Regions from separate parts of the Desulfoplanes sp. genome, predicted to be linked through region 2. Evidence: predicted binding sites of a transcription regulator. Region 2 holds the regulator's gene; each other region holds the start of a gene.
What was found. Region 2 encodes sigma-54, which starts transcription at its own class of promoters, with help from an activator protein. Its sites were predicted from a motif close to CTGGCACGGNNNNTGCTT; they were not measured.
Positions count from the first base shown of each region.

Region 1: a site for sigma-54 is predicted at 2,932-2,949, ahead of ACY692_RS00875 (Spy/CpxP family protein refolding chaperone). Genes of this name have one in related genera too.
Region 3: a site for sigma-54 is predicted at 3,873-3,890, ahead of hpsG ((2S)-3-sulfopropanediol dehydratase). Genes of this name have one in related genera too.
Region 4: a site for sigma-54 is predicted at 3,300-3,317, ahead of flgB (flagellar basal body rod protein FlgB). Genes of this name have one in related genera too.

Region 1 is NZ_JBUDSQ010000002.1:33,132-38,530, forward strand. Features, by position in the region: gene ACY692_RS00865 (sigma-54-dependent transcriptional regulator) at 1-777, opposite strand, end outside; gene ACY692_RS00870 (ATP-binding protein) at 943-2,733, opposite strand; gene ACY692_RS00875 (Spy/CpxP family protein refolding chaperone) at 2,997-3,533, shown strand; gene ACY692_RS00880 (rhomboid family intramembrane serine protease) at 3,800-4,573, opposite strand; gene mtnA (S-methyl-5-thioribose-1-phosphate isomerase) at 4,632-5,399, opposite strand, start outside.
Region 2 is NZ_JBUDSQ010000028.1:5,775-11,173, forward strand. Features, by position in the region: gene ACY692_RS07950 (LptA/OstA family protein) at 1-200, shown strand, start outside; gene lptB (LPS export ABC transporter ATP-binding protein) at 206-928, shown strand; gene rpoN (RNA polymerase factor sigma-54) at 1,077-2,522, shown strand; gene hpf (ribosome hibernation-promoting factor, HPF/YfiA family) at 2,637-3,179, shown strand; gene ACY692_RS07970 (PTS sugar transporter subunit IIA) at 3,183-3,632, shown strand; gene rapZ (RNase adapter RapZ) at 3,638-4,519, shown strand; gene ACY692_RS07980 (PTS sugar transporter subunit IIA) at 4,536-4,943, shown strand; gene ACY692_RS07985 (PTS sugar transporter subunit IIB) at 4,944-5,399, shown strand, end outside.
Region 3 is NZ_JBUDSQ010000053.1:11,672-17,070, forward strand. Features, by position in the region: gene ACY692_RS10860 (hypothetical protein) at 1-96, shown strand, start outside; gene ACY692_RS10865 (TRAP transporter substrate-binding protein) at 243-1,340, shown strand; gene ACY692_RS10870 (TRAP transporter large permease) at 1,366-3,237, shown strand; gene hpsG ((2S)-3-sulfopropanediol dehydratase) at 3,963-5,399, shown strand, end outside.
Region 4 is NZ_JBUDSQ010000005.1:26,746-32,144, reverse strand. Features, by position in the region: gene hflX (GTPase HflX) at 1-1,471, opposite strand, end outside; gene ACY692_RS02245 (IMP cyclohydrolase) at 1,600-2,199, opposite strand; gene ACY692_RS02240 (tetratricopeptide repeat protein) at 2,453-3,022, opposite strand; gene flgB (flagellar basal body rod protein FlgB) at 3,409-3,819, shown strand; gene flgC (flagellar basal body rod protein FlgC) at 3,819-4,256, shown strand; gene fliE (flagellar hook-basal body complex protein FliE) at 4,269-4,592, shown strand; gene fliF (flagellar basal-body MS-ring/collar protein FliF) at 4,651-5,399, shown strand, end outside.

The DNA of each region.
Region 1 (5,399 bases), on a different contig from region 2:
TTCCTGCAGCGCACGCAGCAGCTTGGCCTGAACCCCGGAAGCCACCTCTCCGATCTCGTCCAGAAAGAGGGTTCCCTTGTGGGCCTGGACAAACCGTCCATCACGGCGCTTATCAGCACCGGTGAACGCACCCCGTTCATGGCCAAAGAGTTCCGATTCAAGCAGAGATTCGGTCAAGGCCGCGCAATTGACCGTGACCAGGGGGGTGGCCTTTCTGCGGCTGTTCTGATGGATGGCCCGGGCCACAAGCTCCTTGCCGGTACCGCTCTCCCCCCCGATGAGGATGGTTGCCTCGCTTGGAGCCACAGTGGCAATGGTTTCAAGAAGTTCCTTCACGGGACCGCTCGATCCCACGATGCCCGTTCCCTTGTCCGGGAGCATCCTGCGCAGTTCCCTGTTTTCGGAAGCCAGGCGGGTATGATCCATGGCCCGTTCCAAGGTGAGTTTCAGCTCGTCGAAATCAAGTGGTTTGGTCAGATAGTCGTAGGCCCCGGACTTGAGGGCCTCCACCGCGGTCTCAACGGAGGAATACGCGGTCATGATGAGTACGGGAATGGCCGGATTGTATTTCATGATCTCCTTCAAGGCCTCGATCCCTCCCACATGGGCCATCCGCACATCCATGAGCACCCCGTCATAAGGACGGCCGGTTACCTTGTCGATAGCCCCCCTCCCGTCATCGGCCTCATCCACATCATACCCCCACCCCTTGAGCATGGCGCGCAGCATGGTGAGGTGGGCGGAATCATCATCAACGATCAAAATGGTCGGATTCATGGTGTATTTCCACAATGGGTTTGTTTGTCCAAAAGAGATAAAATCCTACATAGCTGTTCAGCTCGACATGAGGCGTTCCCTGGAGAGGCTGTCTCCAGTCCAGAGTCTTCCGGCTCCCCGCCTCCAAAAAACCTAAAACGTAAAACCGCCCCTGCCACGCCTCCTTCAATCCCCACGACCTTCCTCCTTCTCCGGGAAAAGAAGGGTAAACACCGTCCCCTCCCCCTCTCCCGAGACAACATCGATTTCTCCCCCATGCGCCTCAACGATCTTCAACACCATGGCAAGCCCCAAACCGGTTCCCTGATTCTTGGTCGTGTAGTAGGGATCAAATATCTTGGACAGATCATTCGCCGGGATACCCTTGCCGGTATCACGTATGCGCAGTCCGAAACGTTCGTCAGCAGTCCGGAAGCCCTCAACACGCAACGTCCCGCCTTCGGGCATGGCCTGTACGGCATTGAGATACATGTTCAAAAGACATTGCTGCATTTTGTCCGGATCGAGCACCACCTCTGAGAGATTGTCGGGAATATCCGTCTCCACCCGCACACCGGCCGTGTGCACATCGTGCCTGATGAGGGAGAGGGAGTGGGCGATCATTTCCTGAAGATCCGTTTTCCGGACAGCGATCCGTGAGGGCCGGGCGTACTCGATGAGCTCGGTGACGACCCGGTTCAGCCGGTCCACCTCGTGGACCATGATCTCTGCGGCACCGTATTCGTCGCTTTCCGGCTCAAACCGGGTCCTAAACAGGGTGGCGAACCCCTTGATGGAGCTCAAAGGATTGCGGATCTCATGGGCAACACCGGCAGCAAGACTGCCAATGGCAGCCAGCTTTTCCTTGCGCTTGACCTCCTGCTGCAGCCGCCTGACCTCGCGCAGATCACGCAGGATGACGATCTTGCCGAGAAAACGGCCGTCTTCGGTGGTGATCCTGGCACCGCTCACCCCCAGGGGGATTTCCCGGTCACCGTCGGGTTTGCACACGATTTCCTGTTCGGTGACCACCCGTGCCGTCTCCAATTGCTCGATGACGGGACGGATTTCGTCAGGCATCTCCGGAGGCACCGAGCCCTCCTTTTTACCGTCCTCCCGGCAAGCGCACAGCGCTATGGCGGATCCGTTCCTGAAGGAAACCTCTCCACCAGGTCCCACAAGAATCAACCCTTCGGGAAGGTTGGCAACCACCTCCGAGGCAAAGGCCCTTGAATCGCTCAAAAGTCTCTGGGATACACGCAGATTCTGGGCCCAGAAAAGAGATACGAATCCCGCAAGGCCCACAAACAGGACGATACAGGACATGACGATGGAATGGGCGAGATCGTTTTTCTGGGCATCTTCAAGGGTTTTCGCCTCCAGACCGAGATAGATGAACAACTTTTCCGGAGGAACAAGCGGTTTATGCATATCACCTGGCGGGGGTTGGACCGGACAAAAATCCAAGAACCGCTCCCGCATTTTTTGGGCGTGTTCCCTGAACCGATGCTTCATCAGGGGCTTGAATTCGCTGTACACGACAAACTGGGAGTTTTTGTCCTCTGCCTTGTCCATGAACCACCGGGGATGTCCCAGGGGAACACGCCCCCTGCCCTTAAGCCAGGGGCTGAACGTCCCCCCGATTCTGTCAAAATCATTACTCGCAATGATCCCGCCCTTTGCGTCCGTGACCACAATGAACTCCACCCCCGGAAGCTTGGCCGTTTCCTCGAGCAGATGGCTCAAACGAATGCCCTGAGCGAACCGGCCCCGCATCCCGATCCGTGACCCCGCTTCCAACGCCCGAATGAGCACCTGCCCCTTTTCCACCAGAACCTTGGTCGTGGCAGCGCGTTGCCGGTTGATGTTCATGACCGTAAGTACGGCGATGATCACAAATAGGATCAACGAGGCCCCGATCACCACCCAGGGAGAAAAGATCCTTGGCAAGTCACTGTCCCTTTTCTTTACAAACATATATAGTGTCCCCCGTAGTCGACTGAAGATGCCCGGTGGGTAGAATGTGAACAGTCGTTCGATTTTTATACACCCGGGGTTCCAAGCATGATCAATTTTTATACACCAGATTCTCGCTGTGGCCAACTCTAAAATCCAGGCAAGAAGATGCCGCTTTTTATCCTTTTTATATCAACAAGTTAAAAATAAATTCCAAACTTGGCATTGCCATTGCTTTATCCAGACCACAACTAGCAAAAACCAATCCGCAAAGGAGGACTGGCATGAAAAAGAAGGTAACGATCATCACTCTGGCAATGGTGGCCCTGGTAAGCATGGCATCTCTCGGATCCGCCGGTCCCGGCAGACAGGGAGGATTCGGCAACGGCTCCGGCGACTGCATTGGGTCTGGGGGCTGTAATCGGGGGCAGGGCTACAAGGCTCATCAGATCGCCCAGCTGACCCCGGAAAAGCAGGAAGCCTACCGAACGATCATGAACGAATTCCGTGGCACGATGGCCCCGATCCGCGAAGCCATGTGGGAGAAACGGATGGAGCTTGGGGCCCTTTCCCCCAATCCCAACACCCAGCCTGCCGAAATCAAGGCCCTGGTCAAGGAAATCGGCGCCCTGCACACCCAGATGCGCACCGAGCATGAAACCCTTCGGAACCGCCTTGAAAAGGAAATCGGCCTCAAGCTCGGCAGGGGCGGATTCCACCACCCCCGACAGGGCAAGGGGATGCGCGGCAACAAGGGCCAAAAGGATCACGGCCGGCGCATGATGGACGGATCAGGTCCCGGCTGCCCCAACGCCCAGTAACAAACCCTGCCCCCCCCCCAAACCTGCCCATACACGGACGGCCCGGAAGAAACCTCTTCCGGGCCGTCTGTGTATTTTGTGGGCATAAAATCGCCGTCCCCCCCCTCTCGACCCCCACGTGGCCTTTTCCAAAACAACAGTACCGGGCCGCGTCATCCCCAGGGCCTGGAGCCCGCCAGTCCGGTACAGACACGCCCCAAAAACCGCGGAAAGGGCCTGCAGGAGATTACCGGAATTATTGAACGGGAAGGTCCAATCCGTTTTCTTCAGGACCGGAGGTGTTTCCAGGGATCGTCATCTGCTGGCTGTTTACTCGGGGGAACCTGCCAGAAAGGGGTCGTGCGTTTGCCCGAGAGATAACAATCCCGACAACGGGTCTTGTCCTCAAAGAACCGCAAGAGAAAAATCCCGGCCACGAATCCGCCCACATGGGCCCACCAGGCAACGCCTCCGGTCCCGGCGGCAGAGGCGGCCCCATTGAAGAACTGCAGCAGGAACCAGATACCCAAAAAAAGCACGGCAGGTAGGTCGATGAACCAGGGGAAGAAAAAAATGGGGACCAACGTGACCACCTTGGCATGGGGATAGAGGATGAGATACGCGCCCATGACCCCGGCGATGGCCCCAGAGGCCCCAACGACCGGAATGGGTGAGGCGGAATTGAACACCAGGTGGGTCGCCAGGGCGGCAAACCCGCAGCACAGATAAAAGATCAAGAATTTCAGGGGGCCCATCACATCTTCGATATTGTCCCCAAAGATCCACAGGGTCCACATGTTCCCGATGATGTGCATCCATGAGCTGTGCAGAAACATGTGCGAGAACAGGGAAACGAGAATCCCCCCCGGATACCCGTGGGCCGTTGCCCACATAGGATCGGTCAGTCGGAGCGGGACCACCCCGAAGACATGAAAGATATACGCCTTGCCCTGGGGGGAGAATAGAAGGCCAACGAGAAACACCGCCACATTGATGACCACGATGGTGGTCACCATGACCGGCTTGTGCACATTGGGGGTGTTGTCTTTGAGTGGGAACATGGACTGCCTCCGGGGAAGAAACAGAGAAAGGGAGGCTCACCCCTTCATCCCTTCATCCCTATTTCCCAAAAATCATAGAAGCGATATTCTCACGAAACGGGGGATATACGACCCCCTTTTCCGTAACGATCCCGGCGATGAGTTCATTCGGGGTGATGTCAAAGGCGAAATTGAATACCCCCACCCCGTCGGGAGTGATCTGGACATCGCCCACATGGGTGACCTCTCTTGGCGTTCTGTCCTCAACCGGAATCCCGCTGCCATCCGGCATATCGGGATCAAACGTCGACGAGGGGGCGGCCACGTAAAAGGGGACCCCATAGTGTTTGGCCAAAATGGCGACCCCGGATGTGCCTATCTTGTTGGCCACGTCACCGTTGGCCGCGATCCGGTCCGCGCCCACGACCACCTTGTCCACCACGTTGCGCCCCATGAGCAGGGAACAGGCGTTGTCGCAGGCCACCCGCACCGGGATATTGTCCTTGTGCAGTTCATAGGCGGTCAGCCGGGCGCCCTGAAAAAAGGGCCGGGTCTCGTTGGCAATGACCTCGATCTGTTTGCCCATGTCCACCGCCCCCCTGATGACACCCAGGGCTGTGCCGTATCCGGCGGTTGCCAGGGCGCCGGCGTTGCAATGGGTCATCACCGTGTCCCCGTCGCCCAGCAGTTCCCCGCCGAACCGTCCGATGGCCCTGCACATGGCAATGTCCTCGGCCTGAATCTCCCGGGCAAGGGAGAGCCAGAAATCAGCGAGTTCCTCGAGACGTACAAGAGAAGCATTGTCCTTCCAGGCGGCTCGCATCCGGTTGACCGCCCATTTCAGATT
Region 2 (5,399 bases):
AGGGGTTTTGCGGAAAAGCGACCTATTTTCAGGACCAAGACATGTTGCAGATGGAGGACGAGCCAAGGTTGGAGGACGGCAAAAACCAGATTATGGGTGAGATAATCAAGCTGTACATCAAGGACAACCGCAGTGAAGTGATCGGTGGCAAAAAACGGGTCGAAGCCATATTCTATTCACGTCCAGATCAGGTGGAGTGAACCCTATGGCTATTCTCAGCGCCCACGAACTTTTCAAGAAGTTTGGCAAAAAAGAGGTTGTCAGGGGGATCGACATCAAGGTCGAGCAGGGTGAAGTGGTCGGTCTTCTTGGCCCGAACGGAGCCGGCAAGACGACAACTTTTTACATGCTCGTAGGGATCATCCGTCCTTCAGGGGGCACCGTCTTTTTGGACGACCGCAACATCACCTCCTGGCCGCTCCACCGAAGGGCCAAGCATGGTCTCAGTTATCTCCCCCAGGAAAGTTCCATCTTTAAAAAACTCAGCGTACGCCAAAATCTACAAATTATTTTGGAATATACCGGGTTGCCCAAAAAAGAGCAGACAGAAAGGGCGGACCGTCTATTGGACCAACTGGGTATAACCCGTTTGGCAGACCAGAAGGCCGCATTTTTGTCAGGAGGGGAGCGCAGAAGGCTTGAAATAGCCCGGGCCTTGATCCAGGATCCTAAATTCATGCTCCTGGACGAACCCTTTGCCGGCATTGATCCCCTGGCCGTTGAGGATATCCAGCAGATTGTACATTCTTTGCGCAAAATGGGGATCGGTGTGCTCATATCTGATCATAACGTCCGGGAAACACTAACTATTTGCGATAGGGCATCCCTCGTTTACCGGGGCCGGATTATTTTGGAAGGTACTCCGGATACGATAGTCGATGATCCCAAGGCCCGGCAAATTTATCTCGGTGAAGATTTCAGGCTTTAGATCGTTGCCAGAGGCTGACTTCTGTGGCACAAGGAATTTATGATCAAAGATTGGTATAATCAACTATAGTTCGTTGAAATAATTTGGAAATCCTTTTCGGAAACAGTATGTGCAAACACAGGCGGCTTTCCCAAAGAAGAGAATAACTATGGCACTGGAATTACGACAAAATCTCAAGCTCACGCAGCAGCTGGTCATGACCCCGCAGTTGCAGCAAGCGATCAAACTTTTGCAACTTTCCCGGGTTGAGCTTTTGGACGTGGTCCAGGAAGAATTGCTGGAAAACCCAATGCTTGATGAGCAGGTTCCAGACCAGAGCAAAGGAGAGGAAGAAAAACCCCCCGAAAAGGAAGACAATGGGCAGGAGGAAAAAAAAGAGTTTGCAACCGAAGAAAAGGATTTTTTGAAAAACGCCGAATGGGAAGACTATCTCGGGGATTTTTCAAGCACCACCAGACAGGTTCAGGGCCATGAAAGCGAATCACTAGAAGAGATCAGCTCATACGAAGGCCGTGTCTCCGCCAAGCCCTCCCTGGAGGGGCATCTACTTTGGCAGCTCCACCTGTCGGACGCGAACGCAGAGGAATGCCGCATCGGCGAATCGATCATCAATAACCTGACGTCCTCCGGTTATTTTGCGTCCAGTGTAGAAGATGTCGCTTCCGAACTCCAGGTCGCCGAAGAAGCGGTTGCCGGGGTTCTCCACACGATGCAGATGTTCGATCCGATCGGCATCGCTGCCCGCACGGCCAAAGAGTGTTTGCTCATCCAGCTTGATGCCGTGGGGGATGAGGATCCCATCCTTCGGACGTTGATTTCCGAACATCTCGAGGATATCGAACAGAGACGGTATAAGCCTCTTCTGCGAAAATTCAAACTGTCCAAGGATGATCTCAAGGAGTATCTGGACATCATCACCTCCCTCGATCCTTTGCCCGGTGCCAGTTATGGAACGTCTACCTCTGTCTATGTCAGTCCAGATGCATATGTGTATAAATACGATGATGACTTCATCATTGTCTTGAACGACGATGGATTGCCCAAGCTGCAACTCAATCCGTTCTACATGGAAACGATGCAGACCAAGACGAACAAGGAAGATTCCTCCTATTTGCATGAAAAGATGCGCGCGGCCCAGTGGTTGATGAAAAGCCTACAACAGCGACAACGTACGTTGTACAAGGTTGTCGAGAGTATTGTCCGCTTCCAGCACGATTTTTTTGAATATGGTGCCACTCGACTCAATCCACTCATCCTCAAGGATGTGGCTTCAGATATCGACATGCATGAATCTACAGTCAGCAGAATCACCACGAACAAATATCTGGCCACCCCCCATGGTATTTTCGAGCTGAAATATTTTTTCAATAGTGCCCTTGATCTTGATGATGGGACACAGGTTGGTTCAGAGAGTGTCAAGGTGGCTATCAAGAAGATCATTGAAGGGGAAGATCCAAAAAAGCCCTATAGTGATGAAAAAATATCCCATATGCTCAAAGATATCTTGGAAGTGAATATCGCCCGCAGGACCGTCGCCAAGTACCGTTCTGCCCTGAACATTGAATCATCTTCCAGACGAAAAAAATTTTTTTAACACCGTGTTTTACATTAGGGAGATAAAACCTGGGAGTCGATGGAACGTTTTAGATATTCGTTCCGGAATGTATGCGTTTAAGTCGTGTGCCCACCTTTATCCAGGAGGTATTCTATGAATATGAATTTCAACTTCAAGAATTTTGAGCCATCAAACCATCTCCGTGAGTACGCCAAGGGACGTTTTGGCAAGATTGCCAAATATGTACCGAACCCGGAAAATACGGATTTGCAGGTGAATCTTGAAGTGGAAAAATTCCGTCATCGGGCAGATGTTGTCCTCACCGGTGACAACCTCCGTTTGTCCGCTAATGAAGAGAGCGAGGACATGTATTCGACCGTGGACTTGCTGCTCGACAAGTTGGAGTCCCAGGTCCGTCGTCTCCGTGACAAGAATAAGAAGAACCGAAAAAAGGCAAGAGGGGGCCGTTTCGATGTCATAAGTTTTTCCGAGGAATCCGGATTCAAAGGCCAATCACCGACCATAGTACGTTCAGACCGTTTCTCCCCAAAACCCATGGGGGTCGATGAGGCGGCCATGCAGCTCGATAATCTTGAAGATAAATTTTTGGTTTTTCTCAACGCCGAAACCGAACGGGTCAATGTAATCTATCACCGTAAAAACGGAGATTTTGGTCTCATTGATCCTGGGATTTGATACATGAAACTTGCAGATTTTCTCGATGATGGATGTGTAATCAATGACTTACAGGCCAGGACCAAGAAGGAGGTCCTGGCCGAACTTATTACGCCACTCAAGGCAAAATGGCCCAATATTGATCAAGAAAAAATATTGGGAGTGCTCCTTGATAGGGAAGCGCTCGGGACCACCGGCATCGGCGATGGTATCGCCATCCCGCATGGCAAACTCGAATCCATACAGGAGGTGGGACTTGTCGTGGGCCGATCTCTCGACGGGCTCGACTTCAAGGCGCTTGATCATAAACCATGTCGGATTTTCTTTCTGGTGCTCGCCCCTGAAAATATAGCCGGAATGCACTTGCGGATATTGGCCCATATCTCCCGTCTCCTCCAGGATGTCTCTTTCCGCCAAGCATTTCTCGAAGCGCCGGACCGAACGACTCTGTGCAATCTTCTAAACGAGGCCTAGCAATCGTGACCCCAGCACATCCACCCGTCGTCATTTTGACCGGCCTTTCCGGAGCCGGTAAAAGCACGGCACTCAATGTTTTTGAGGATCTCGGTTTTTTTTGTGTGGACGGCTTGCCCGCACGCATTGTCTCTGCATTGGTCACCCTGTTCTCAGGGGAAAATCCATCCAAGTACCGGGGCATTGCCCTGGGCATGGATCTACGCCAACTCGATTTTTTGGACCAGTGGCAGGTCGCCCGCAAGGAGTTGGACAGGCTCGGCGTCACTCCCCGGGTCGTATTCATCGAGGCCGCTCCCGAGGTCTTGTTGCGCAGATATGCAACGACGAGACGCCCGCACCCGTTGGAATCCACGGTTGATGGACTCGAACAGGCATTGGACAAAGAACGGGAAATCCTTATGCCTATCCGCGACAAGGCCGATCTTGTCCTTGATACTTCCGAATATTCAATACATGATCTGCGGCGGATCATCCAGGAGCATTGGAATGTTTCATCTGAAAACCAGTCCGGATTCCGCGTCCATCTCGTATCCTTTGGATTCAAATATGGATCTCCAGGGGAGGCCGATATCGTTTTGGATCTGAGATTTTTGCCGAATCCCTATTTCGACGAGTCACTGCGCCCCCGTTCCGGCAAGGAAGAGGCCGTGGCGAACTATGTCTTTTCAGAAGACTATGCACGAAAATTTATTGATAAAGTGGAGCATTTTTTTTCTTTTTTGTTGCCGCTGTATGCCAAGGAAGGACGTTATCGACTGACCATTGCCTTGGGCTGCACCGGGGGAAGACACCGCTCTGTTGCCGTTTCTGAATCGCTGTTCAGATTTTTGCGGCAGAAAGGATTTCTCGTCTCCTTGGAACACCGTCATTTGGAATTAGAATAGATATGGGGCTGTTGGAATGATAGGTATTGTCTTGGTGACCCATGGTGGATTGGGTGAAATCTTGATCGAAACGGCGGGATCGATTGTTGGAGAGCCCCCGTATTGTTCTTCTGTGGCCATAGATGTATCCAGGGGAATGGATACCATCCTCGCAGAGACCAAGGAGGCGGTCACAGCGTGTGACCAAGGGGACGGCGTATTGATCCTTACGGACATGTTCGGCGGCACACCGACGAACATCAGCCTCTCCCTCCTCGGATCAGGACAACTCGAGGTCGTTACTGGAGTCAATTTGCCCATGTTACTCAAGGTGTTGGGGACCCGCGGGGGTGAATTGCAAAAACTGGCTTCGGAAGCCAAATCCGCAGGAAAACAAGGAATACTTGTTGCCGGGGAAGTCTTGCGCAGGAGGGTTGAAAAGTAGATGCTCTGGGTGCGTATCGACAATCGTCTCGTCCATGGTCAGGTTATAGAGACCTGGTTGCCATACACCAAGGCCCGAACCATCATTGTCATAAACGATGAGCTCGCTGAAGACCCATTACGGCAAGAGATCATGCTCCTTGCCATACCCCAAAATATCGACCTCGTTTTTTCCAGGGTCGCCAAGGCAGAAAAGGCCATTACCGCAGCCAGAGAAAAACGCCACGGAATGTCCATTCTTTTACTTTTTTCTTCGTGCAGCGACGCCCGGCTCGCATATACCCATGGGCTCGCCTTTTCCCGCCTCAACATTGGTAATCTCCACTATGGTCCAGGTAAAAAACAGGTCTGTGACCATGTAGCCCTTGGCTCTGAAGACATCACCTGTCTCCAATTTTTCAGCAAGCAGGGGATTGATCTCGATTTTAGGTGTGTACCGAACAAACCCGTTCAGGTG
Region 3 (5,399 bases), on a different contig from region 2:
ATGGAAGTTTCACAGCGAAACGTGATTTTTGGCACAAGAAATCGGTGCGCTTTTGCACCATTCCCTGAAAAATTCCTGTTGCCAGTGCATGCCTAGGCTTGCTGAAAAATGCCGAAACCTGAAAAATCATAAAAAAGTCTGTTTTACCGATAGCCTGGAGAACATCTGACCCCGTGGTATACCTCTTGCTGTTGTTTGGGAAAATGTTCTAACCCGAAACTGACACGAATCGAGGGGGACCGATGATTGACCGTAAAACGTGGCTCTATGTAGCTTTGTTTGTTGGCTGGGCGATCGCTATCCTGGGTATCCGTACCTATGACAGAAGTGCCCAGGCCGATGTTCTGAAGATCCGCCTGGCCCATCCCATGGCACCGGGGAACAATGTGACTCTGGGGTATGAAAAGTTCGCCGAACTGGTAAAGGAAAAGTCAGACGGCAATATCCTCGTGGAGGTCTATGGAAGCTGCATGCTCGGTTCGGATCGTGTGGGCATGGAATCCGCTCAGAGTGGTTCTTTGGAAATGGCCTCCAGCTCTTCGCCGAATATGGCCAATTTTTCCAACGACTTCATGATCTTCGATCTCCCCTACGTCACTGACATCAAGTATCAGAAAAATCTCTACGACGCCCTGGATAACGGGCCGCTGGGCAAATATTTCGACAATCTGGCCGAGAAGATCAATCTCCGTCCGGTCATGTTCAGTGAATACGGATACCGTAACTTCGTGACCACGGGAAAGCCCATCTCCACGGCCGACACGGTCAAGGGGCTCAAGGTTCGCGTCACCTCCTCGCCCGTAGAGATCGCCACGGCCGAAGCCCTGGGTATGAGCCCGACCCCGGTGGCCTGGGGGGAAACCTACACCGCCATGCAGCAGGGGACGGTGGACGGCGAAGGCAATACTTTTTCTCTGCTCTGCGACGCCAAACACAATGAAGTCATCACGTCGGCCGTGGATTCCCGCCACAACTACAGCATGCATATGCTCATGGTGAACAACGAGTTCTGGAAAAAGCTCGCGCCCGAGCAGCAGCAGACCATTTCCGAGGCCGCTCACGAGGCCCTTGTCTACCAGCGCGGTATCACCCGGGATCTTGAAGATGCCGCTACCAAAAAATTCCAGGATCAGGGCATCGATGTCCATTTCCTGAATGCCCAGGAGCTTCAGGCTTTCAAGGACAAGACCCGTTCCGTCTGGGAGAAATATCGCAGTGAGATCCCTGCCCAGCTTTTCGATATGGTGGGCGCTACCCAGACCGAGGACTATGTGGCTGTGGGCGATACCGGGTCCGGCAAGGCCAAAGACCTTCAGGTCGCTGAAGTCACTGTTCAGTAATTTTTGAGAGATACGAGGAAACGACATGCTTGCACATACAATGGATTCCCCAAACGAAACCAGGGGCTTTGTATCCTGGCTGGACGAAAATCTCGAGAAACCTTTTCTGTTTGCCGGCCTTCTGGCGATCATCTTCATCATCACCTGGCAGACCCTGTCCCGGTATATACTGGCCAAAGTCACGGGCAATGCCAGTGCCGGTGCATGGTCCGAAGAGCTGGCCCGGTTCATCTTCATCTGGATCTCCTATCTGGCCATTCCTCTTGCCATCAAGAACCGGGAGAACATCCGGGTGGATATCCTGTTCGACCGTCTTTCCCAGCGGTGGCAGGGGATTTTCTGGATCGTCAACGATCTCTGTTTTCTGGTTCTGGGCGTGGTCGTGACCTTTCTCGGGGCTGACAAGCTCAGAATACTCACCGAATATCCTCAGATAGCTCCCGGCCTGAACATCACCTATGCCATTCCCTACGCTATTTTGCCCATAGGATTTGCCCTCATGTGTCTGAGGCTCGGGCAGGATATCTACAAACAATACATGAAGACCGGGCTGAACGATTCCCTGCTCGGCGTTCTGATCACTGCGGTACTCTTCACCCCGGTGCTCATCGGCGTGAAATTCAGCGCTCCCGCCCTGCTCTTCGGCTACTTCCTGGTCTTCATCGCCATCGGCGTGCCCATCGGCATCAGCCTCGGCCTGGCCGCCCTGGTGACCATTGCTGTCTCGGGAACCCTTCCCGTGGCCTACATCGCCCAGACCGCGTTCACGTCCATTGACAGTTTTCCCATCATGGCCATTCCCTTTTTCATTGCTGCGGGCATCTTCATGGGGGCCGGCGGACTCTCCACCCGACTCCTCAATCTGGCTGACGAACTTCTCGGGCCCCTACCCGGTGGCATGGCCCTGGCCACCATTGCCACGTGCATGTTTTTTGCCGCCATTTCCGGTTCCGGTCCGGCCACGGTTGCGGCCATCGGTTCTTTGACCATTCCGGCCATGATCGAACGCGGGTATGACAAGTTCTTCTCCTGCGCCGTAGTTGCTGCGGCCGGAGCCATCGGGGTCATGATTCCTCCCAGCAACCCCTTTGTCATCTACGGTGTGGCCGCCCAGGCCTCCATCGGCAACCTCTTCATCGCCGGTATCGTGCCCGGCGTGCTCACCGGCCTGGTGCTCATGGGCTTTAGCTACTTCTACTCCAAAAAGAAGGGGTGGATGGGTGAAGAAAAAGAACGTTCCGCGAGTTCCATTTTCAAGGCCTTCTGGGATGCCAAGCTGGCCCTCATGGTCCCGGTTATCGTGCTGGGCGGTATCTACGGCGGGCTCATGACTCCCACCGAGGCGGCAGCCGTGGCAGCCTTCTACGGGCTGATCGTGGGGCTGTTCATCTACAAGGGACTCAACCGCGAAAATCTGGTTCAGACCTTCATGAATGTCTGTTCCACTTCGGCCATCGTCATCGTGCTCATGGCCATGGCCAAGGTCTTCGGCAATGTCATGACCATCGAGCAGATCCCCACAGCCATTGCCGATTTTATTCTCGGCCTGACCAGCAGTAAAATCGTCATTTTGTTGCTCATCAACGTTCTGCTCCTGTTCATCGGTACTTTCATGGAAGCCCTTGCCGCCATCGTCATCCTTGTCCCCATCCTTTTGCCCATTGTGGTCAAGGTCGGTGTGGACCCGATCCACTTCGGCATCATCATGGTCGTCAACCTGGCCATCGGATTCGTCACCCCGCCGGTGGGCGTCAACCTGTTCGTTGCCGCCGGTGTCGCCAAGGTCAAACTGGGGAACATCTCCAGGCAGATCGTCCCCATCCTGGCCCTGATGCTCCTGGTACTCATGGCCATCACCTATATTCCGGAGATATCCCTGTGCCTCATTGGCGGGTAGTTTTCGCGCGTCATCAATGAACAAATCCCCGGCGAAAGTCATTCCGCCGGGGATTTTTTATGGGAGCGTCAGCCGTATCTTGCATGGTATACAAGTGGATAACCCGTTATAGGTCCTCGTTTTTCGCCTGTTTCGTATTGTGGAACATGCGCACGGCTTGTCACGGAACGAGTCCCCCACCCTGGTAAGGGCGGGGTTAGGGGCGGGTCGTATAATCGGTGCTTTTCTTCCAGCCGTTTGAAACCCTCCCCCAGCCCCTCCCTGAACTACGGGAGGGGAGCTATATTGTGCCTGTAGTCGTTATATCCGGGATGGGTTCGAAGATGTTTTCACGCAAGAATGGTCCACCGCCAAAGGCATTTTTGGTAAAGAAGTAATCTTTTGGCGAATGATCGAGTTGTATTGTGGTATTTGGATGAACAAAGATTTGCTGATGTTTCCATTTTGCACCAACCCAACTCTGGGTGCAAAATCGCATCATTTCCTTTTATCCCTGTATCCCTTGCTCAAATCCGATCCCTTATATTTGCGATGCATTTTTGCACCATCCGGCATATCCTTTCCCTTCTTGCCGAATCATGGCTCGCACACGAATAAACATCATTATTTCAGTGTATTAAAACTGATTGTTTTTTTTGGCACAGGCTATGCTTCATGAGAAATCAACTCGCCCGGACCACGGGCCACACAAAGCTGCTGCCAAACATTCAATAGGAGACAGACGGATGGAATGCTGCCTTTCGCATCAGGAACAGATGTTGGAGAACAAGATCAAGGGTCTTGATAATCCCTACCGTGAGAACCACAAACGCGTGTTCAAAATTCTCGAGACCATCGAGAACCTGACCCCGTCCATCGACGTTCAACGTGCTCTGTACTTCACCCAGTCCATGAAGGAGACCGAAGGCCAGCACCTCACCCTGCGCTGGGCCAAGGCTCTGTACAATGTGGCCAAAAACATCTCCGTGTACATCGACGACGACAATCTGCTCTGCGGTCGCGCCGGTGCCCAGGGACGCTACGGCATCCTCTATCCCGAGCTGGACGGCGACTTTTTGGACATGGCGGTCAAGGATCTGCCCAATCGTGAGAATTCTCCCTTCACCCTGACCCAGGAAGATGCTGACACCATCATCAACGAGATCGCACCCTACTGGAAGGGCAAGACCTATCACGAGGACCTGAACAAGGCCTTTGCTCCCGAGACCCACGCCCTGACCTATGACGATCCCGACGGTCTGCATTCCAGATACATTGTCAACGAAACGTCCTCTTTCCGCTCCTGCCTCCAGTGGGTGCACGACTATGAAGTGGTTCTGAAACGCGGTTTCGGCGGCATCCGCGCTGAAATGCAGGAAAAACTGGATGCTTTGGACCCCTTCTCCCCCAAGGACAACACCGAGAAAAAGCCCTTCATCGAGGCCATCATCACCGTATGTGACGCCATCATCCTCTGGGCCAACCGTCACGCCGACCTGGCCGAGAAAAAGGCCGGCGAGGCAAAGGACGCAACCCGCAAGGCCGAGCTGCTGGAAATGGCCCGGATCTGCCGCAAGGTGCCCGAGCAGCCCGCAGAGACCTTTCACGAGGCCGTCCAGTCCCAGTGGTTCACCCAGATGTTCTCCCGCCTGGAGCAGAAGACCGGAACCATCGTCTCCAACGGCCGCATGGATATGTATCTCTATCCCTTCTACGAGAAAGACGTGGAAGAGGGCCGTCTGGACGAGATCAAGGCCATGGAGCTCATCGAGTGCATGTTTGTGGGCATGGCCCAGTTCATCGATCTGTACATCTCCCCGCAGGGCGGCGACTTCAACGAAGGCTACGCCCACTGGGAGGCCGTGACCATCGGCGGTCAGACCAGGAACGGTGTCGACTCCACCAACGAGCTTTCTTACCTTTTCCTGCGCTCCAAGCGAGAATTCCCCCACCACTATCCCGACCTGGCCGCCCGTATCCACGCCCGGGCACCCCAGCGGTTCCTGGCCGAGATCGCCGAGACCATCAAGGAAGGCTCGGGTTTTCCCAAGCTGATCAACGATGAGGAAGTCATTCCCCTGCATCTGGCCAAGGGTGCGAAGTTCGAGGAAATCTACGACTACTCCATCTCCGGCTGTGCCGAGATCCGCATGCCCAACCGCGACACCTATACCTCGGGTTGC
Region 4 (5,399 bases), on a different contig from region 2:
CCGCCCTGACAAGAGGGGCGAGCGAGGGCCGGTGCTTGGCCGATACAAAAATCCCCCCGGGAAAAAGATTTGCAACGCGCTCCCTTGCCGGTCCATCGAGGAGATCCTCCTTGTTCATCACCAGGATTCTGGGGATCTCGTGGACCCCCAGTTCCGTGAGTATGGTTTCCACGGCCGCGACCTGTGTCTCGACTCCGGGATGGCCCGCGTCGGCCACCTGGATCAACAAATCGGCCACTTCCAGTTCCTCGAGGGTGGCCATGAAGGCCTCCTTGAGATCCTCGGGGAGCTTCCGGATAAATCCGACCGTGTCTGTGAGGATGATCTCCCGGTCTTGGGGAAATCTGAGCCGTCTGCTGGTCGGATCAAGGGTGGCAAAGAGCTTGTTCTCGGCCAGAACCCCGCTGTGGGTCAACGTATTCAAAAGGGTGGACTTGCCCGCATTGGTGTACCCCACCAGGGCGACGATGGGCACTCCGGCCCGGGCCCGGTTGGAGCGGGTCGCATGCCGGTGTTTGCGCAGCCGCTTGAGCTCTCCCCTGAGCAGGGAGATGCGGTCCCTGATCTTGCGCCGGTCGAGTTCAAGCTTGGTTTCCCCCGGTCCGCGGCCGCCGATCCCCCCGGCAAGACGGCTCATGGCCCTGCTCCTGCCCACGAGCCTGGGGAGGGTGTATTTGAGCTGGGCCAGCTCCACCTGGAGTTTCCCTGCCTTGGTCACGGCATGCTGGGCAAAGATGTCCAGAATGAGCTGGGTCCGGTCCAGGACCTTGCGTTCGCTCAACCGGGAGAGGTTGCGCATCTGGGTGGGACTGAGTTCGTCCTCGAAAACGAGTACGGAAACATTGTTCTGCAGGGCACGGACCTCGAGCTCTGCCAATTTGCCCTTGCCAAGGATGTGTTTGGGATTGACCCTGCCGACCCGCTGCACGATCCGGCCGGCCACCTCGAGCCCGGCCGTGTGGGCCAGATCCGCGAGTTCATCGAGCCGTGCGTCCTGGTCCTTCCTGGCATCCGTCCCCACGCTGACCAGAAGGGCCGTGCCCTCCCTGGCCGAGGTGTCGATCTGCTGGCCGGTGCGGGCGAGTTCCTCTTCCAGGGATTCCGCCTGTGCGGTAAAATCCACGTCCACCCGGTCCCAGGACAGGGGGGGGTGGACCATATACGGGGTCCCACCCGCGCCGGGCGGGAGCAAGTGGGCCCAATACAACCGACGGGGCATTCCCTGGTCTACGGAAAGGACGGAAAAGGAGTCCAGCCGAAGAAAGACCATGTCCATCAGGTCTTCCTGGGTGACGGCCGTCTCCGCAAACCGGGTAAGCAGAAACCGGACCCCCCGGAGTCTTCCGGAACTGGTCCGGAAGCCGGAGAGTTCGGGGATGAGGATCCGGTCACGCTCCCCGATAACGACCATGACCGGCCGTCCCCTGCGATCGATGACCAGTCCGATCTGCCGGGAAACATCCTCGCTCAAGAGGGCCAATTCCCGGGCCTGTTCCAGGGAATAGCCACCATGGGCCGGAAAACGCCGGTTGTATAGCCGGGACAGCCTCTTTATCTGATTGGGTTTGAGCCCGGTCAGATTCCCCTTGAGCTTGGTCGCTATGGCTCGTTCCTCCCAAGGTATTCCGAGATCATCCGGTCGTACTCGGAAATCATCTTGAAGGTCTTCACGGCCATGGCCTGCCTGAAACCGAGGGAAACCCGCATCCCGTTAGAGGCAAGCTCGTCCCTGAAGGGGGTATAGTCGGCAGTATCGGGCAACACGGTCATGGAATGGAAATTCTTGGCCCCGGCCCGGAGCAGGGTCGGTCCACCAATGTCAATCTGTTCCACAGCGGATTTGGGGTCCATGGCATTGGAAACCGCCTTGGCAAAATCATATAGATTGACGCAGATCAGATCGAAGGGGGCGATCTTTTTCTCCCCAAGCGTGGACAGATGGTCCGGGTTGTCCTTGTCGGCCAGAACCCCGGCGTGGATATGGGGATGCAGGGTCTTGACCCTGCCTCCCAGAATTTCTGGGAATCCGGTCACCTCGCTGACCGCAGTGACAGGCAACCCTTCATCCAGGAGCATCCTCCTCGTCCCCCCCGTGGAAACCAGTTGGACACCGTTATCAACCAGAAAACGGGCCAGCTCCGTAAGCCCGGATTTGTCCGTGACACTGAGAAGGGCCCGCTTGACGGGTAAAAATTCCATATATTCCTCGCTTGTCGGTCAAAGATATTGTGTAACTATCCAGGTGCATCTTCCAAGAATCAGAATTGCGGATTGAAGAAATGTAAGAGATCCCGCCCACACGGCTCAAATTCGGGACAGGACCACTGATCATGCGCGTCTGTGCCAGAATCACCGCCAAGATGCAAGCCGGGCCAAAAACGACAATCCCGCCCCGTATGGCCACGGGGCGGGATTGTCATTCGGATCGATAGTCCGTGGGGCGTATCCGTTCCTATGCGTCACCCTCGAGCTGGTCGAGCATGTCCCGCGCATCCTTGTGGCCGGGTTCGGCCCCGAGGATGGTTTCGAGCTCCGTTCTGGCCCCATCCCGGTTGCCGATGGCCAGAAGACATCCGGCCAAGGAATACCTGACCTCGTGCTTGTTCGGATCGAGGGAAAGGTATGCCCCGAGGAACGGAACCACATCCTGCAACCGCCCATGCGTATGACCGAGCTGGACCAGTCCGAAAACGGCGATCATGTTTTCGGGGTTCTTTTCCAGGGACTGGGCAAAGAGGTCAAAGGCCCGGTCCTTGTCCCCCGTCTCCATCTCTATGAGTCCCATCCCGGCCAGGGCCTTGTCCCCGGGTTCTATCGCCGCGGCCTTCTTGTACATCTCCATGGCCGAGGAGAGTTCTCCCTGCTGCACGGCAATGGTTGCCAGCCCGAGATAGGGATCGGGGTGGACATCATTGTTTTCAGCCGCCTTCTCGTAATAATCCCTGGCCTTATCCAGTTCGCCCATGAACAGATAACATTCCCCAAGTTCCTTGTTGATTTCGTAGTCCAGATGGCTCGCCATTGTTGTCTCCTCCTGATTGCATGTATCCCTTTGGCCCAATTACCTACCGGTCGGACACAGCCCTGACCGGCCTCTAAAACCGCTGCGGCCTCTACGCCGCATCCTGTGCATTGTTGCGACACCGGCATGCACCGCAGGTGCCCATCCGAATGTGTACGCTGCCGATTTTAAAGCATACATTATGCCAACGAGTTTTTTCCCGTCGGACCAACCATCCCCCAACTTTTTTTAACTTATATATCAAATATCTACAAACAATATCCGTTTTTTCGGCATTCTGGAACGAAGGTTGCTTCTCTGCTGGGTACGCCGGGACATCGACCCCGGCACCGAACAGGGTCCAAATAAAAATTTTTAGTAATATAAATAAGTTACAGGAAAAAGCCATGAAGTCACTTTTTGCCACCCACATGAACCTGACGGAAAAGGTCCTCGATCTGCGGCTACAACGTCAAAATCTCGTCGCCTCGAATATCGCCAACATCGACACACCCGGTTACAGGGAACGGCGCATCGAATTCGAGACGGAACTCCAGGATGCCCTGGAGCTCGGAAGGCGGGGGCGCATGGCCAAGACATCACCGGGACACATCCCGAACACCTTCGATCCGGACAAATGCGAGGGAACCTTCCACAAGGATACGGCGGACCAGATCGTCCAGGGCAAGGACAGCGTCGACCTGGACAAGGAGATGTCCGTCATGGCCAAGAACACCTTGCTGTACAACGCCATGGCCACGACACTCAAGAAGGGATTCGAAGGACTTAGAACAACCATCCAGGAGGCGAGCAAGTAATGGATTTCATGACCGCCATCGATATCGGAGCATCCGGGCTCAGTGCCGAACGGACACACCTCAACGTGGTGTCCATGAATCTGGCCAACGCCAAGACCACCAAGGGCCCTGACGGCCTTCCCTACCGTCGCCAGCAGGTCTCCTTCAAGGCGGTCCCGGCCGAACCCTCCTTTGACAAGCAGATGGAAAACGCCCTGAACCGTGAACTGCGGGGCGTGGCCGTGGACTCCATCCAGAGCGATCCCCGGCCCTTCAAAAGGGTTTACGATCCCGGTCACCCGGATGCTGGAGAGGACGGATACGTCAACTATCCGGACATCAACGTGGTCCAGGAAATGGCCTCCATGATGACCATTATGCGCACCTACGAGGCCTGCGCGAATTCGATCTCCACGACCAAGACCATGTTCAACAAGGCCCTCGAACTGGGCAAGTAAAGGAGAACGTCCATGGGTATCAATCCAATGGCCCTCAAGGCCTACACCAATCCTCTGACCAATGGAACCCAGGCGACCGGCAAGGTCCAGAATCCCTTGGCCGGCACGGGAAATGAACAGTCCTTTGCCAATACCATCAAGGACTCCCTGGACAAGGTCAACGAGCTGCAGGGGGACAAGGACACCATGATCAAATCCTTTGCCTCCGGGGAAAAACAGAACGTCCACGAGCTGATGATCTCCCTGCAAAAGGCCGGCATGGCCATGCGCATGACCTCGGCCGTCCGGAACAAGGTTCTCGAGGGGTATAAGGAACTCATGAAAATGCAGTTCTAGTTTGTTCTAGCCCCCTTGAAAAATCCGTCCCCAAACCTCTTCAACCGGATTCATGACTATGCCTCCTTTCGCACAAAAGACATTCTCCACGATCACCTCGTTTTGGTCGGCACGATCCCTTGCCCAACGGATCCTGGTCATCGGACTCTGTGTCAGCGTTCTCGTGGTCTTTTTTCTGCTGCTCTTTTGGTTCAACCAGACCAACTACAAGGTCCTCTATTCCAATCTGTACCAGGAAGACGCCTCACGGGTCGTCGCCTTCCTGGAAAAAGAAAAGGTGGACTACAAGCTCGGGGCCAACGGATCGACCGTCCTTGTACCAGAAAGCCAGGTCTACAATCTCCGCCTCGCCCTTGCCGGGGCCGGTGCCCTGCACGGCCAGGGGGTCGGGTTCGAACTCTTTGATACAACCCAGATCGGGCAGACCGATTTCATCCAGCATATCAACTACCAGCGCGCCCTCCAGGGAGAATTGGCCCGGACCATCACCGAATATCCGGACGTCAATTCGGCCAGGGTCCACCTGGTCATCCCGGACAAAAGCCTGTTCATCGAAGAGCAGGCACCGACCTCCGCGTCGGTGGTCCTCAAGCTCAAATCATCCAACGCCCTTTCCAGACAGCAGATCCAAAGTATCGTCAATCTGGTGACAACGGGTGTCGAGGGCATGACCGACGAACATATCACCGTGTCCACAACCAAGGGACGGGTCCTGTACGAACCCAATTCCGAAGAGGGGATAGGACTGACCAGTACCCAATTCGAGTACCAGCAAACCCTGCAGCGCAACCTGGAACGGCGCATCGA